DNA from 3 places in the Pandoraea thiooxydans genome. Region 2 is predicted to be linked to each of the others. Evidence: predicted binding sites of a transcription regulator. Region 2 holds the regulator's gene; each other region holds the start of a gene.
What was found. The regulator FNR, encoded in region 2, switches genes on or off when oxygen is low (the NO sensors DNR and NnrR bind a similar motif). The targets are predictions, from matches to a motif close to TTGATNNNNATCAA.
Positions count from the first base shown of each region.

Region 1: PATSB16_RS09125 (universal stress protein) is a predicted target of FNR. The motif match lies at 2,269-2,282, and genes of this name have one in related genera.
Region 3: PATSB16_RS09010 (PHA/PHB synthase family protein) is a predicted target of FNR. The motif match lies at 2,344-2,357, and genes of this name have one in related genera.

Region 1 is NZ_CP014839.1:1,971,874-1,976,757, forward strand. It holds gene PATSB16_RS09100 (hypothetical protein) at 1-64, shown strand, start outside; gene PATSB16_RS09105 (YeeE/YedE family protein) at 78-518, opposite strand; gene PATSB16_RS09110 (YeeE/YedE family protein) at 520-951, opposite strand; gene PATSB16_RS09115 (ArsR/SmtB family transcription factor) at 973-1,293, opposite strand; gene PATSB16_RS09120 (MBL fold metallo-hydrolase) at 1,377-2,237, shown strand; gene PATSB16_RS09125 (universal stress protein) at 2,357-2,794, shown strand; gene PATSB16_RS09130 (bifunctional enoyl-CoA hydratase/phosphate acetyltransferase) at 2,908-4,302, shown strand; gene PATSB16_RS09135 (acetate/propionate family kinase) at 4,299-4,884, shown strand, end outside.
Region 2 is NZ_CP014839.1:2,333,774-2,338,657, reverse strand. It holds gene PATSB16_RS10735 (YybH family protein) at 1-351, opposite strand, end outside; gene aptA (omega-aminotransferase AptA) at 374-1,711, opposite strand; gene fnr (fumarate/nitrate reduction transcriptional regulator Fnr) at 1,857-2,609, opposite strand; partial or broken gene scpB (SMC-Scp complex subunit ScpB) at 2,980-3,553, shown strand; gene rluB (23S rRNA pseudouridine(2605) synthase RluB) at 4,001-4,884, shown strand, end outside.
Region 3 is NZ_CP014839.1:1,952,643-1,957,526, reverse strand. It holds gene PATSB16_RS09030 (PAS domain S-box protein) at 1-116, shown strand, start outside; gene PATSB16_RS09025 (response regulator) at 113-769, shown strand; gene PATSB16_RS09020 (helix-turn-helix domain-containing protein) at 905-1,732, shown strand; gene PATSB16_RS09015 (Hsp20/alpha crystallin family protein) at 1,782-2,210, opposite strand; gene PATSB16_RS09010 (PHA/PHB synthase family protein) at 2,457-4,244, shown strand; gene atpD (F0F1 ATP synthase subunit beta) at 4,282-4,884, shown strand, end outside.

The sequences.
Region 1 (4,884 bases), 360 kb from region 2:
GTCGGGCTTGCGCGCCAGGCAAAACGACGCTCGGATCTGTTATTTGACACACACGTCGATCTAGCCGGGCAACTCGTTCAGCAGGCCGGTGCTTGGCGGCGCTCGGCGCGCCATTGCTCGATCAGTTCGAACACGGCCATGCCGGAGAGCATCGCTGCGACGAACACCCATGCTTTCGCGTAACCGGCGCCAAGAGCGACCAGCGCCGGGCCCGGGCAAAATCCGGCCAGGCCCCAGCCGATGCCGAAGGCTGCGCTGCCCAGCACCAGGCGCACGGTAATGCCGTTGGTGATCGGCAAGGCCAGCGGCCGCCCGAGCAGCGTTTGCTTGCGGCGCAGCGCTACCGCAAAGGCGACGCTGCCCACGGCGATCGCGCCGATCATCACGAAGGCCAGCGACGGGTCCCAGGTCCCGGTGATGTCGAGAAACCCTTGCACCTTGGCAGGATTGGCCATGCCCGATGTCAGCAGACCAAAGCCGAACAACAAGCCGGCAATCAATGCACTGATGACGATCATTTCAACCTCCCAGGACATGCCGTTGCACAAAGACGGTCAGCCCGCCGGCGGCCATGAAGGTCAGCGTCGCCACGATCGAGCGCAACGATCCGCGCGACATGCCGCACACACCATGCCCGCTGGTGCAGCCGCCGGCGTAGCGCGTGCCGAGCCCGACCAGGAACCCGGCGGCCAGCAGCGTGCCCCAGCCCGCATCGATCTTGAGCGGCATGGTCGAGCCCGACAAGGCGCGCGCCAGCAGCGGCGCGCCGATCATGCCGGCCAAAAAGGCGACCTGCCAGGCCGCGTCGCCGCGCGGCCATCGCAGCATTCTGCCGAGAATGCCGCTGATGCCGGCAATGCGCCCATTGACGAGTATCAGTGTGGCGGCCGCCGCGCCGATCAGCAGTCCGCCGGCCAGGGAGGGGATGGGGGTGAAATTGTCGATATGCATTTCTTATTGGATCCTTCGGGGTTACGACGTGGGACAAAACTGCGTATAGAGCACCGCCATGACGGCGAGCGCTTCCTTGCTGACAATCGAGTAGAAAATGTTTTTGCCGTCGCGGCGGGTTTGCACCAACTCGTGCTCGCGCAGTACGCCCAGTTGCTGAGACAGCGTCGGCTGCCGGATGCCGAGGTGTTCCTCGAGTTCGCCAACACTCGCTTCGCCCTGCGAAAGCTGGCACATCAGCAACAGCCGGTCGGGATTGGCCAGCACCTTGAGCAGGCTGCACGCCTGGGCTGCGGCGGCATGCATGGCGGCGACATCGATCGTGGCACGATGTGACGACATGGAAGTTCTCCTGACAATGGTCAAACAATATATAAAATTATATACTATTATTAAATATACTTTAACTGACTCAAGGACGCGGCATGCATCCCAACGTTGAACCTTTCTTCGAACCGGTGACCGGCACGGTAACTTATGTCGTGTGGCAGGACGGGCGCAAGGAATGCGCGATCATCGACTCGGTGCTCGACTACGATCCCAAGGCCGGACGCACCACGACCGCGAGCGCCGATCGGGTGATCGCCTTCGTTGGCCAGCACGCACTGCAAGTGCAGTGGATTCTCGAGACCCACGCGCATGCCGACCATCTGTCGGCCGCGCCGTACCTGCGGCGCGCCCTGGGCGGCAAGATCGCCATCGGCAGCCGGATTCGTACCGTGCAGAGCGTGTTCAAGACGCTGTTCCATCTGGAGCCGGCGTTCAGCGCCGACGGATCCCAGTTCGATCGGCTGCTCGACGATGGCGAGACCTTCGCGATCGGCGATCTGGAGGGCAGGGCGATTGCCGTGCCCGGACATACCCCGGCGGATGTCGCATACCAGATCGGCGATGCGGTGTTCGTTGGCGACACGCTGTTCATGCCGGACGTGGGCACCGCCCGCTGCGATTTTCCGGGGGGCGACGCCCACGCGTTATATCAGTCGATTCGAAAGCTGCTGGACATGCCGGCGCAGACCCGGCTGTTCGTGTGCCACGACTACCCGCCGGCAGGACGGGACCCGGCATGGCAGGCCACTGTCGCGGCACAACGCCAAAGCAACATCCACATGCACGACGGGGTGAGCGAGGCCGAGTTCGTCGCGATGCGCGAAGCGCGCGACAAAACGCTGGCGATGCCGGTGTTGATTCTGCCGGCGATCCAGGTCAACATCCGCGCCGGGGAGTTTCCGCCCCCCGAAGCCAATGGCACGTCATACCTCAAGATTCCGCTGAACGTGCTGTAAGGGCGCGTCGCCGCCCTCGCGCCGGAGCGCATTGACATTTGTCAAGACGCCCGCCGCAATGCTCGCGTAAGGTGTTGGCAAGTTTTGCAACATTTTTTCATTGGAACGCGAGACAGTCCATGAAGCACCTGATGGTTGCGACCGACGGGTCGGCCAGCGCCGACCGCGCCGTCGACGAAGCCGCCAGGATGGCGAAGCAGTCCGGCGCTGATCTGCTGATCGTCCACGTCATCGGCGGATATGGTTTGCCCGGCACCGTGCTGGAGCGCTTCACGCTGCCCGAGCATACGTGGTTCGACGAACTGCTCGATACTTACTCGGCGCAGGTGCTTACCCAGGCGAAGGCGCGGGCACAGGCCCTGGGCGTGCCGGATGCACGCCTGGCCTCGTATCGCGGCGAGATCGTGCCGGCGATTCTGCAGGCAGCCCAACAGCAGCATATCGACGCCATCGTCGTCGGCCGGCGCGGCACGGGACACATGAGCTCGCTGCTGCTCGGCAGCACCGCGCAAAAACTCGTGAGCCTGTCGCCCTGTGTGGTGACCGTGGTGCCCTGAGCGCCCGGTGCCCGACCTGCGTTCCCTTGGCCCGGCGCTCGGGACGACGCCCGGCCCGGCTCGGCGGCGGCACGGTGTTGCCATCGCCACCCCCCCTGCCCACGAGTACGGTCATGACATTGATTGAGAACAAGACGTTCGATGAACTGTTGCCAGGCGCGTCGGCGCAGCTCGTGCGCACATTGACGCATCAGGACATCGAACTTTTCGCGCTGATGTCCGGCGACGCCTGCCCGGCGGGCATGGACGATGTGCTTTCCAGCAGCGATCTGTTCCATCAGAGCGCCGCGCACGGCATGTGGGCCGCGGCGCTGATTTCGACAGTGCTGGGCACACAGTTGCCCGGCCCGGGGATGACCTACGTCGATCAAACGTTGCATTTTCATCGCCCGCTCGCGTTGGGGGACACGCTGACCGTGACAGTGACTGTCGGCGACAAGGACACCGCCACGCGTCGCGTGACGATGGCGTGCCGCGTCTCGAATCAGTGCGACGACGACGTCGTGACCGGCACGGCCGAGGTGATTGCGCCGGCCGAAAAAATCTCGCGTATGCGTGCCGCTTTGCCGCAGGTCGTCCTGCAGGAAAAAGGGCGCCGCTACCATCATCTGATCGAGATGGCGCAAGGTCTCGAACCGCTGCAGACCGCCGTGGTCGATCCAACCGACTCGGTATCGCTGCTCGGCGCCGTGGAAGCCGCCCGCGCGGGTCTGATCGTACCGCTGCTGGTGGGCCCGGAGGATGGTATTCGTGCGGCCGCCGCGCAAGCGCGGCTCGATCTCGGCGGCTACGAAATCGTGCCGAGCGGGCCGGGCGCCACGGCCGCCGCGCGCGCGGTCGCGCTGGTGCGCGCGGGCCGGGCCGAAGCTTTGATGAAAGGCGCGCTGCACACCGATGCGTTGATGCACGCGGTAGTCGACGCTGCCGGCGGGCTGCGCACCGAACGGCGTTTGAGCCACGTTTTTGCGATCGACGCGCCAGGGTATCCGCGGCCCTTGTTCGTGACCGATGCCGCGATCAATATCTACCCCACGTTGGCGGACAAACGGGACATCATCCAGAACGCCATCGATCTGACCCATGCGCTGGGTATCGCCGAGCCGCGTGTGGCGATTCTGTCGGCAGTCGAAACGGTCACGGAGAAAATTCGCTCGACGCTCGACGCGGCGGCATTGTGCAAAATGGCCGACCGCGGCCAAATCACCGGCGGCATTCTCGACGGGCCGCTGGCCTTCGACAACGCCGTCTCGCTGGCGGCGGCCAAAACCAAGCACATCGTGTCGCCCGTGGCTGGGCGCGCCGACATCTTCGTCGTGCCCGATCTGGAGGCCGGTAATATGCTTGCAAAGCAACTGGAGTATCTTGCCCAGGCCGAAGTCGCCGGCATCGTGCTGGGCGCGCGCGTGCCGATCGTTCTGACCAGTCGTGCCGACAAAACGCTGGCCAGGCTCGGCTCGTGCGCGATTGCGCTGTTGCTGGCGCGCCATAACGCGGGAGTCCGCTCGTGACAGACGTCATCCTGGTACTTAACGCCGGCTCGTCGAGCATCAAATTTTCTGTGTTTGCCGCGCATGAACAGCCGAGCCGGCAAGGCCTGATCTGCGAGGGGGAGTGCGACGGCATTGGTCACCGGGCGCATTTCGTGGCCCACGATCAGGCCGAGCAGGCGCTGGCGGACCAATACCTGGCCGAAGGCGCGACCCACGAAGATGCGTTGGCGGCCCTGTTGAACTGGCTCGAATCGCATTTTCGAAGCGATCGCCTGGTCGCCGCCGGGCACCGTGTGGTGCATGGCGGCGCGCGCTACACCGCGCCAGTACGGATCGATGCGGCGGTCACTGCCGCGCTGCGTGAGCTGATCCCGCTGGCACCGCTGCATCAGCCCCATCACCTGGCAGCCATTGCCGCGCTTGCGAAGCTGCACCCGGCGCTGCCCCAAATCGCCGCATTCGATACCGCCTTTCACCATACCCAGGCGCCCATCGCCACCGCCTTCGCGTTGCCCGAGGAGCTGACGGCGCAGCACATCCGCCGCTACGGTTTTCATGGGCTGTCGTATGAATATATCGCCGGTGTGCTGCCTCGCTTTC
Region 2 (4,884 bases):
CCAGCCGTCGGCTTCCTTCAGATAGATGTTGGTGGCGACCACGAATGCGTAGCGAGGCTGAGGTCCGTGCTCGACCAGCAATTGCTCGATAACGCTGTGAATCGCGCATAACGGATTGCGCGCGACCTGCCGGTGCGTGACCGTGATATCAAGGCTGCCGTGCGCCAGGATTTGCTCCCAGCTGCTGCGCACGGCCCCGACGCCGACCACGCGCGGACCAGCGGGATGAATGCATACGACGTCCTCGTCCTCCGACCAGACTTCCATCAACGCGTCGACGTCGCCGCGATTGAGCGCTTCGTAAAATGCCTGTTCGGCATCGTCAGGAGTGAGGAAAAAAGAGGTAGCCATGCCGCTTCCCGGTGTGTGGCGATCAGTCGGTCGATGCCAGAGCGTCGGCGACGATTGAGAACAATTCGTCGATTTGCCCGCGTTCGATGATGAGCGACGGTGACAGTGCAATGACGTCGCCAGTGGTGCGGATCATCAAGCCGCGCTCCCAGCAGTTGAGGAATACGTCGAAAGCACGGGCGCCCGGTGCACCCTCGCGCGGCTGCAACTCGATCGCCCCGATCAGGCCGATGTTGCGCAGGTCGGCCACGTGTCGGGCTTCCCGCAAGGCGTGCAATCTGTCTTCCCAATAGCCCGCCAGCGATGCAGCGCGCTCGAAGAGCGCTTCATCGCGGTAGAGATCGAGCGTGGCAAGCGCGGCGGCGCATGCCAGCGGGTGGGCCGAGTAGGTGTACCCGTGCGTCAGTTCGATGGCATTTTCCGGGCCGGTCATGAACGCGTCGTATATTTCCTCGCGCACCAACACCGCGCCCATCGGCACTGTGCCGCTGGTGAGCCCCTTGGCGGTGGTGATGATGTCCGGCTCGACGCCCAGCACGCCCGCGGCGAATGACCCGCCCAGTCTGCCGAAGGCGGTGATGACTTCGTCGAAAATCAACACGATGCCATATTTGTGGGTTATCTCGCGCAAACGCTCGAGATAACCTTTGGGCGGCACCAGCACGCCGGTCGAGCCGGCCACCGGTTCGACGATGACTGCTGCAATCGTCGATGCGTCGTGCAACTGCACCAGCCGCTCGAGGTCGTCAGCCAGATGCGCTCCCCAGGCCGGCTGCCCGCGGCTGAACGCATTGTGCGCCAGGTCATGAGTGTGGGGGAGGTGGTCGATACCCGGCAGCAGCGGCCCGAACAGTCGGCGGTTGGCGCCGATGCCGCCTACCGAGATGCCGCCAAAGCCGACGCCATGGTAAGCGCGCTCGCGGCCAATGAGCCGCGTGCGGGTGCCTTGCCCGCGCTGGCGCTGATACGCGATGGCGATTTTGAGCGCTGTATCGACCGATTCGGATCCGGAATTCGTGAAGAAGACGCGATTTAGCGACGCCGGTGCCAACCCGGCCAACCGGTTGGCCAGTTCGAAGGGCAAAGGCTGCCCAACCTGAAACGGCGGGGAGAAATCGAGGACGGCGGCTTGCCGCTGGATCGCCTCGACGATCGGCTTGCGGTTGTGGCCGGCATTACAGCACCACATCCCGGCGATCCCATCGAGCAGCCGGCGGCCGTCGACATCCGTGTAGTACATCCCTTCGGCTGAAGCGATAAGGCGCGGCGCAGCCTTGAACTGGCGGTTGGCCGTGAAAGGCATCCAGTAGGTATCCAGTTCGTCCCGGTCAAGCTTCAGGGTGTTGGACAGCGCCGCCATGTCTGGCTCCGGCGAATAGGGATGGATTGAAATATAGTGAGTTTTGGTGCCTTTGTCGATTGGCGCGAGATGTTCGGCCAAGCGCGCCGCGGTGCCGCCTTTTCGGCGCGTCGACGCGGGCGATCGGCCGCGCGTATTGGCCCGTTCAGCGGGGACGCGAGATCGCTGGCGCCTGGCAGCTTTCGCCGGCCAAATGCCGCAAGGCGTCGGGATCGGTGACTTTCAGGCGGCGCTGCTTGATCGACAAAACGCCGCTTTGTTGCAGGCGGGAGAACAGCCGGCTGACGGTTTCCAGCGTCAGCCCGAGGTAGCTGCCGATTTCCTCGCGGCTCATACGCAGCACGAACTCGTTGGCGGCGTAACCGCGCATCGACAGCCGCTCGGAAAGATTGAGCAGGAACACGGCCAGACGCTGCTCGGCCCGCATGGTGCCCAGCGACAGGAGCATGCGATGGTCGTTGCGGATCTCGAGACTCAACAGACGGTGCAGTTGCCGTTGCAGCGACGGCACCTGGGCCGACAGCTTTTCGAGTTCGGCAAAGCGCACCACGCAGACCTCGCTGTCCTCCAGGGCCACGGCGGTCGAGGCGTGACGCTCGTCGGCGATGGCATCGAGGCCGAGCAATTCGCCTTGGATATGCAGGCCGACGACTTGCTCGCGGCCATCTTCGGAATCGATATAGCTCTTGAGCGATCCGAAGCGCACGCCAAAAATGGCCCGCAGCGGGTCGCCATAGAGATAGAGCGCATCGCCTTTTTTCAATCGGATGCGCTCCGCTACCAGTTGGTCGAGCCGGGTCAATTCATTTTGGGGGATGCCCACAGGCAAGCAGAATTGGCTGAGAGAGCAGGCTGAACAACGGGGCGGCGGGGATGTCGGGCCGGATTGCGTTGTCATGGTTCCCTCTGAACTTAGCGTACGATTTTAGCACGAGGCCCGGTGACAGGGTACCGCCTCACTTGGCCCGCTGCCGGACATGCCGGCAGCGCCTGCTCTTCTTGCGAGGGGGGGCGACATAGTAATTCTGCGGTAATCGGATGGGAAACGACTTTACGGGCGAATCGCTTTGCGTAATAATTGACCCCGAACTGGGTGGCGAGATGTTTCTTCCTGAAAATCTCCAGGCAACCTAGTAAGCATTCGATATAACCGGGTTGCGCTGCCGTCTCCTCGACCGATCACAATCATCGGGCGCGCTCTTGTGTTGTTCCAGCACTCAATTTATTCCTGAGACCGGGTTGCAAAATCCCCGGCACTGCATAGCCGCATGAATACTCAAGAGGCGAAAATCGTCCTCGAGACAGCGTTGATTTGTGCCCAAGAGCCGCTAAAAGTCGGCGATTTGTGCAAGCTATTTGCCGAAGACGTTTCGGCGGGAGTCGTGCGCGCCCTGCTCGAGGAAATGCGCGGCGAATGGGAGGGACGGGGCGTGCAGTTGGTGGCGCTGGCGTCTGGCTGGCGGTTACAGAGCCGGCCCAGGATGCGTGAATATCTGGATCGACTCAACCCGGAAAAGCCGCCGAAGTACTCGCGCGCGGTGCTCGAGACGCTGGCAATCATTGCCTACCGGCAACCGGTGACGCGTGGCGATATCGAGGAAATTCGCGGCGTGACCGTCAACACCCAGATCATCAAGCAACTCGAAGAGCGCGGCTGGATTGACGTCATTGGGCATCGCGACGTGCCTGGCCGTCCGGCGCTGTATGCGACGACCAAGCAGTTTCTCGACGATCTTGGCTTGCAGGCGCTCGACGCCCTACCTCCACTCGAGGATCCCGCGGCGCAGTCGCAGATTGATTTGCTGGCGCAGCAAAATATCGTGTTTGACGATGGCGCGGGCGAGGCCGTCGCGGTTGCCGCGTCTGGCGAACCGGAGTCTTCGGTAGGTGACGCCGATGACGCGCCGCCGGCGCCTCTCGATGGCCCGCATGATGAAACAGACCCGCATGCCGATGCGGCGAGCGTGGCGTCCGCCGGCAATGCGCAGAGCCTCGACGAGCAGACGGCGCTGGCAGGTGATCCGGCCACGGTGGCATCGCCGTCGGATCAGGCGTTGGTGTCTGCGGATCCCGACGCCTCCGTGTCGGCGGCCGATGATGGCGCTGATCTGATTGCCGGGACGTGAACCCGGACGATCGTAGTTGCGATGGACGACGAGGGCGCCGCACCAATGGCCCCGCCGGCCTGCCTATTTGCATGAGTTGCCTGTGCGCGGCGTATGCCCGCGGCGGCTCTTTTTCTTTGAGGTTGTTTTGAAGCACAGCGAAGAGTCCAAGGAACTGAATCCGATTGACGCCAATGGCGAATCCGAGCGTGCCGTTGGAGAGGCGCAGAGCGCGGAGGACAAGCAGGCGCGCCGCGGTTTGCGGCGCGGTCCGCGAAGTCTGATCGCGCGCCGGCGTGCCGCTGGGCAAGGCAAGCGCGAAGGCGAGGGCGATTCGACGGCTGCGGGCGATGAGGGTGACGTGCCGACGCCGCCCGTCGCGGCTCAGGCACCGGGCGAACAACGGCAGCCAGGTGCGCGGCGCGGCAAGGGGCGTGGCAATGGCGGCGCGCGCGAGCGTGGCGGCAAGGCGCCTCGCCAGCCGGGTGCGGCAAAGCGTGCGGAAGATAATATCTTCGCCTATGTCACCTCGGAGTCGTTCGACAATGACAATAATGGCAGCGGCGTGCGTGCGCCGATGCTGCGCCGGGGACGCAAGCCGGTCACGGCCAAGCGGGTGCTCTCGCCGGATGAGGAAACGCCGAAATTGCACAAGGTGCTCGCGGATGCCGGCATGGGCTCGCGCCGCGAAATGGAAGAACTCATCATGGCCGGGCGCGTGTCGGTCAATGGCGAGCCCGCCCATATTGGCCAGCGCATCATGCCGACCGATCAGGTCCGCATCAACGGTAAGCTCATCAAGCGCAAAATCATTCAGCGACCGCCACGCGTGTTGCTGTATCACAAACCAGCCGGAGAGATCGTCAGTCACGCGGACCCCGAGGGCCGGCCGTCGGTTTTCGATAAATTGCCGCCGATCAAGTCAGCCAAATGGCTTGCGGTCGGCCGGCTGGACTTCAACACCGAGGGGCTGCTGATACTGACCACCTCCGGAGATCTGGCCAACCGCTTCATGCACCCCCGCTATGCCATCGAGCGAGAGTATGCGGTGCGGATCATGGGGGAGTT
Region 3 (4,884 bases), 380 kb from region 2:
TGCTGGGCGGTGAAATGCACGTCTACAGCGCACCCGGCGAGGGATTCCGGCTCGATATTATTTTGCCCCAGGCGGCCGTCGATGCCGCGCGAGCATCCAGCGAGGCGCCGCAATGACGCGCATCCTGATCGCCGACGACCACGCGCTCATCCGCGAAGGCTTGAAGCAGATTCTGGGCATGGCCGATGGGTTGAGCGTCGACGGCGAGGCGTCCAACGGCGCCGAGGTGATCGCGCAATTGCGCCGCGGGACCTGGGACGTGCTGCTGCTCGACATGTCGATGCCGGGACGCAGCGGCATCGAATTGATCAAGCAGATCAAGGAAGAATTTCCTAAAGTGCCGATTCTGGTGCTGACCATGCATGGCGAGCAGCAATATGCGGTGCGTGTGCTCAAGGCTGGCGCCGCCGGTTACCTGACCAAGGAAAGCGCGCCGACCGAACTGGTCGCGGCGGTGCGCAAGGTCGCCACGGGCGGGGCGTACATGAGTCTGGCGATCGCCGAGAAGATCGCCCTCGATTTTCGCAGCAGCAACAGCGACGAATTGCCGCACCGCCAGCTCTCCGACCGGGAATTCGCGGTGTTCCTGCAATTGGCCGAGGGCCGCAGCATCTCGGAAATCGCCGAACAGTTATGCGTGAGCACCAAAACAGTCAGTACCTACAAGGCGCGCGTGTTCCAGAAACTGCAGCTGCAGAACCAGACCGAACTGGTGCAGTACGCGATCCGGCACCATTTTCTCAACGACGACGGCGAACCCGCCAATTAGCGGCCATGCGGCTGCCGCGCCGGCCGCGATCATCCTAAAGTCGTAGTCGTCGGCTTACAGCTGTAGGTGTGAACCGATAGCGAATCGGGCAGCTTGCCAATGGATTTTGCGGCGGGCTTTGCCGATACTTGACGCATGATTATCTCGACCTCGCAGGAAATCACCATGCGTCTGCCCGCGACCTCCGCCCCCCTGCCGTGCCCCGCGAAAGCAACCTTGACGAGCCTGCCGGTGCGGCAGATTCATCACCTGCACCCGGCCTCCGAGACGGCAGCCGCGCTGCGCTGCACGTCGTGCCTGTTGAGCGCGTTTTGCCTGCCCGAAGGGCTCAGCCGCGAAGACATCGAAAAACTCGATGCGGTCGTGTCGGTGCGCCGCACCGTGCGCCGCGGCCACGCGCTGTACCGGACCGACGACCCGTTCGAGAATATCTACGCGGTACGCGCCGGGTCGTTCAAGAGCCTGCTGTTCAATCCCGACGGGCGCGAGCAGGTCATGAGTTTTCAGATCGCCGGCGAGTTGCTCGGACTCGATGGCCTGAGCATGCAGAAGCACGCGTGCGACGCCATCGCGCTGGAAGACAGCCAGGTTTGCGTGATCCCGTTCCATCGCCTGGAAGCCTTGTGCCACGACATCCCGGGGATCCAGCATATGGTTCACCAGTTCCTGGGCGAGGAGATCGCACGCGAACGCCGGCTGCTGATGGTGTTGGGCAATATGCGCGCCGAGGAGCGGCTGGCCTCGTTCATTCTCGATCTGTCGGACCGCCTGACCGAGCGTGGCTATTCGTCCAGGGAATTTCACCTGCGCGTCACGCGCGAGGAAATCGGCAATTATCTGGGTTTGAAAATGGAAACCGTGAGCCGGATTTTCTCGCGTTTTCAGGATGCCGGTTTCATCGAATTGCAGCAAAAGCTCATCCGTATCGTCGACATCGACGGCCTGCGCTCGGTGCTCGCCTGAACCGCCGTGGCCCTGCCGCGCGGCAGGGCCGGCCGAGCATTCAGGCGGCTTACTGAATCGTCAACTGCTTGGTCTGGCCATTGCTGCGCTTGGGCAGCACCAGCTCCAGCACGCCGTCGCGGTATGAGGCCTGCGCGCCGGCTTCGTCGACAGCCTGCGCCAGCGTGAAGCTCCGATAGGCGCTGCCGTAATAGCGTTCGCGATGCACGTAATCGCCGTCCTTCTTTTCTTCCGATTCCTTTTTCGTTTCGGCGCTGATCGTCACCTGATTGCCGTCGACCGAGACCTTGATATCTTCTTTTTCCACGCCCGGCAGATCGGCACGTACGGTGTAATTCTTGTCGTCTTCCTTGACGTCGAGCTTGATCTGCATCGACTTGGATGCTTCCAGCGCGACCGGTTTCCAAAAGAAATTACGCACGAAATTTTCGAAAGGTTCGTCGAAACTCAGGGGATCGAAACGGGTGAGATTTGCCATGATGGCCTCCAGGCGGCATTGGTGAATGGATGTTGCCCAAGCCGCGCCGGAACCGGCGCCATGCCGCATGGTGCCGAGTCATCGCGCAATTGAGCAAGCGTAATCAATCCTAGCTGCGCACCGGCGGAAATTTATGACGTACGTCAAATGAACTCGTCACCTCCACGCGTGGCGCGGGCGGCGAGGTGCATGATGAGAATCGATATTGGCTGCCGCGCCGAACAGCGTTTTGTCAAAGGAAATTCGATGGATATCCCTGCCCGCCTCTCGTCGGACCAACACGACCAGCACTCGAGCCAAACCCCTCCGCCGTCGGATCTGCCATTTCGTGCGCTCGACCACGCCAAGGAGGCGTTCATCGCGCGCCTGACCTCGGGCCTGTCACCCGCGGCACTGCTGCTCGCCTTGTCCGACTGGGGCATCCATCTGGCCGCGGCGCCGGGCAAGCAGCTCGAATTGGCGGCATTGCTTGCCAGGGCGCTCGAACAGATTGCGAACTATGGTACTCAGCTCGCGTGCAACGAGAGCGCGCCGCCCTCGCTGCAGCCGACGCCTGGCGATAGCCGGTTTCGATCGCAGGCGTGGCAAAGCGAGCCCTATCGCTATTGGCAACAGGCGTTTTTGCTCACCGAGCAATGGTGGCGCCGGGCCACGCGAGATGTGCCGGGCACAACGCGCCACCACGAGGACATGGTGTCGTTCGCGGCCCGGCAATGGCTGGATCTGATCGCGCCTTCGAATTTTCCTTGGACCAATCCGGACGTCGCCCGCCGTACCGCCTCGACCTTCGGCGCCAATTTGCTCAAGGGCGCGGGCAATGCGTTCCAGGATGTGCAGCGCCAGATGAGTGGTCTGCCGGCCGTGGGGCTCGAAAAATTCGTCGTTGGTGAGAATCTTGCGGTGACCCCGGGCAAGGTCGTGTTCCGCAATCACCTGATTGAACTGATCCAATACACTCCGACAACGCGCACGGTGCGCGCAGAGCCGATCCTGGTCGTGCCGGCCTGGATCATGAAGTACTACATCCTCGACTTGTCGCCGCACAATTCGCTCATACGCTATCTGGTCGGGCAAGGACACACGGTTTTTTGCATTTCGTGGCGCAATGTAACGGCGCAGGACCGTAACCTGAGCCTGGAAGACTATCGGCGCGACGGCGTGATGGCCGCGCTTGATGCGGTCAGCGAAATCGTGCCGCAGCGGAAGATTCATGCCACCGGCTACTGCCTGGGCGGCACGCTGCTGTCAATAGCCGCGGCCGCCATGGCCACCGCCGGCGACGCGCGTCTGGCTACATTGTCGCTGTTCGCCGCGCAGACCGATTTCACCGAGCCGGGTGAGCTGCAACTGTTCATCGACGACAGCGAGGTCTATTTCCTCGAGAGCATGATGTGGTCGCAGGGCTATTTGAGCGCGCGGCAGATGTCCGGGGCGTTCCAATGGCTGCGCTCGAACGAATTGATCTGGTCGCGCATCGTGCACGATTACCTGCTGGGCGAGCGCACGCCGATGACCGACCTGATGGCGTGGAATGCCGATTCGACGCGCATGCCCTACCGCATGCACTCGGAGTACCTGCGCCAGTTGTTTCTCGACAACGACCTGGCCTTCGGCCGCTACCGCGTCGACGGACACGCCGTCGCGCTGAGCAACGTGCGCGTGCCGGCCTTCGTGGTGGGCACCGAGTACGATCATATCGCCCCGTGGCGCTCGGTCTACAAGATTCACACGCTGCTCGACGCGGACGTCACCTTCGTGCTGACCAACGGCGGGCACAACGCCGGAATCGTCAGCGAGCCCGGGCACGCTCACCGCCACTTCCGCTATGGACATACGGCCGCTCATCAATTGCGCGTAGGCCCCGACGAGTGGGTTGCCGCGCACGCCGCGCAAGACGGCTCCTGGTGGCCCGCCTGGACCGATTGGCTCAAAGCGCATTCGGCGCCCAAGGCAGTGGCCCCGCCGCCGCTCGGACTCGGCAATGCCGGCGCCGGCCTGCCGGCTGCACCGGGCACGTACGTGTTCCAGAAATAGCGAACGCCCGCCTACCCAGTCTCCATGGAGAAGAATTTTGACCGCCCTGCCTGACGACCCCGCAGCCCCGAGCGCGCGCGGCCGCGTCACGGCGGTGCGCGGCGCGGTGCTCGATATTGCCTTCGACGAGACGGCGTTGCCCCGGGTCGACGAGGCGCTCACGGTGCAGGCCGACGGCGCCGGCACGATCCTCGCGGAGGTGCAGGCCCATCTGGACGCGCGCACGGTGCGTGCGCTGGCACTGCAGTCGACCGCCGGCTTGCGGCGCGGTGCGGCCGCGCGCGCGCACGGCGGGCCGATTGCGGTGCCGGTGGGCGACGCGATGCTCGGCCGCCTGATCGACGTGACCGGCACGCCGGGCGATCGTGGCACGCCCCTGCCGGCCGACGTGCCGCGCCGGCCGATGCACCGCGAGCCGCCGCCGTTGTCCGCGCAAGGCGCTGCCACCGAGATCTTTGCCACCGGCATCAAAGTAATCGATCTGCTCGCGCCGCTCGCGCAGGGCGGCAAGGCCGCCATGTTCGGCGGCGCCGGGGTCGGCAAGACCGTGCTGGTGATGGAGTTGATCCACGCGATGGTCGAGCGCTATCAAGGCATTTCGGTATTCGCCGGGGTCGGCGAGCGCTCCCGCGAAGGCCAT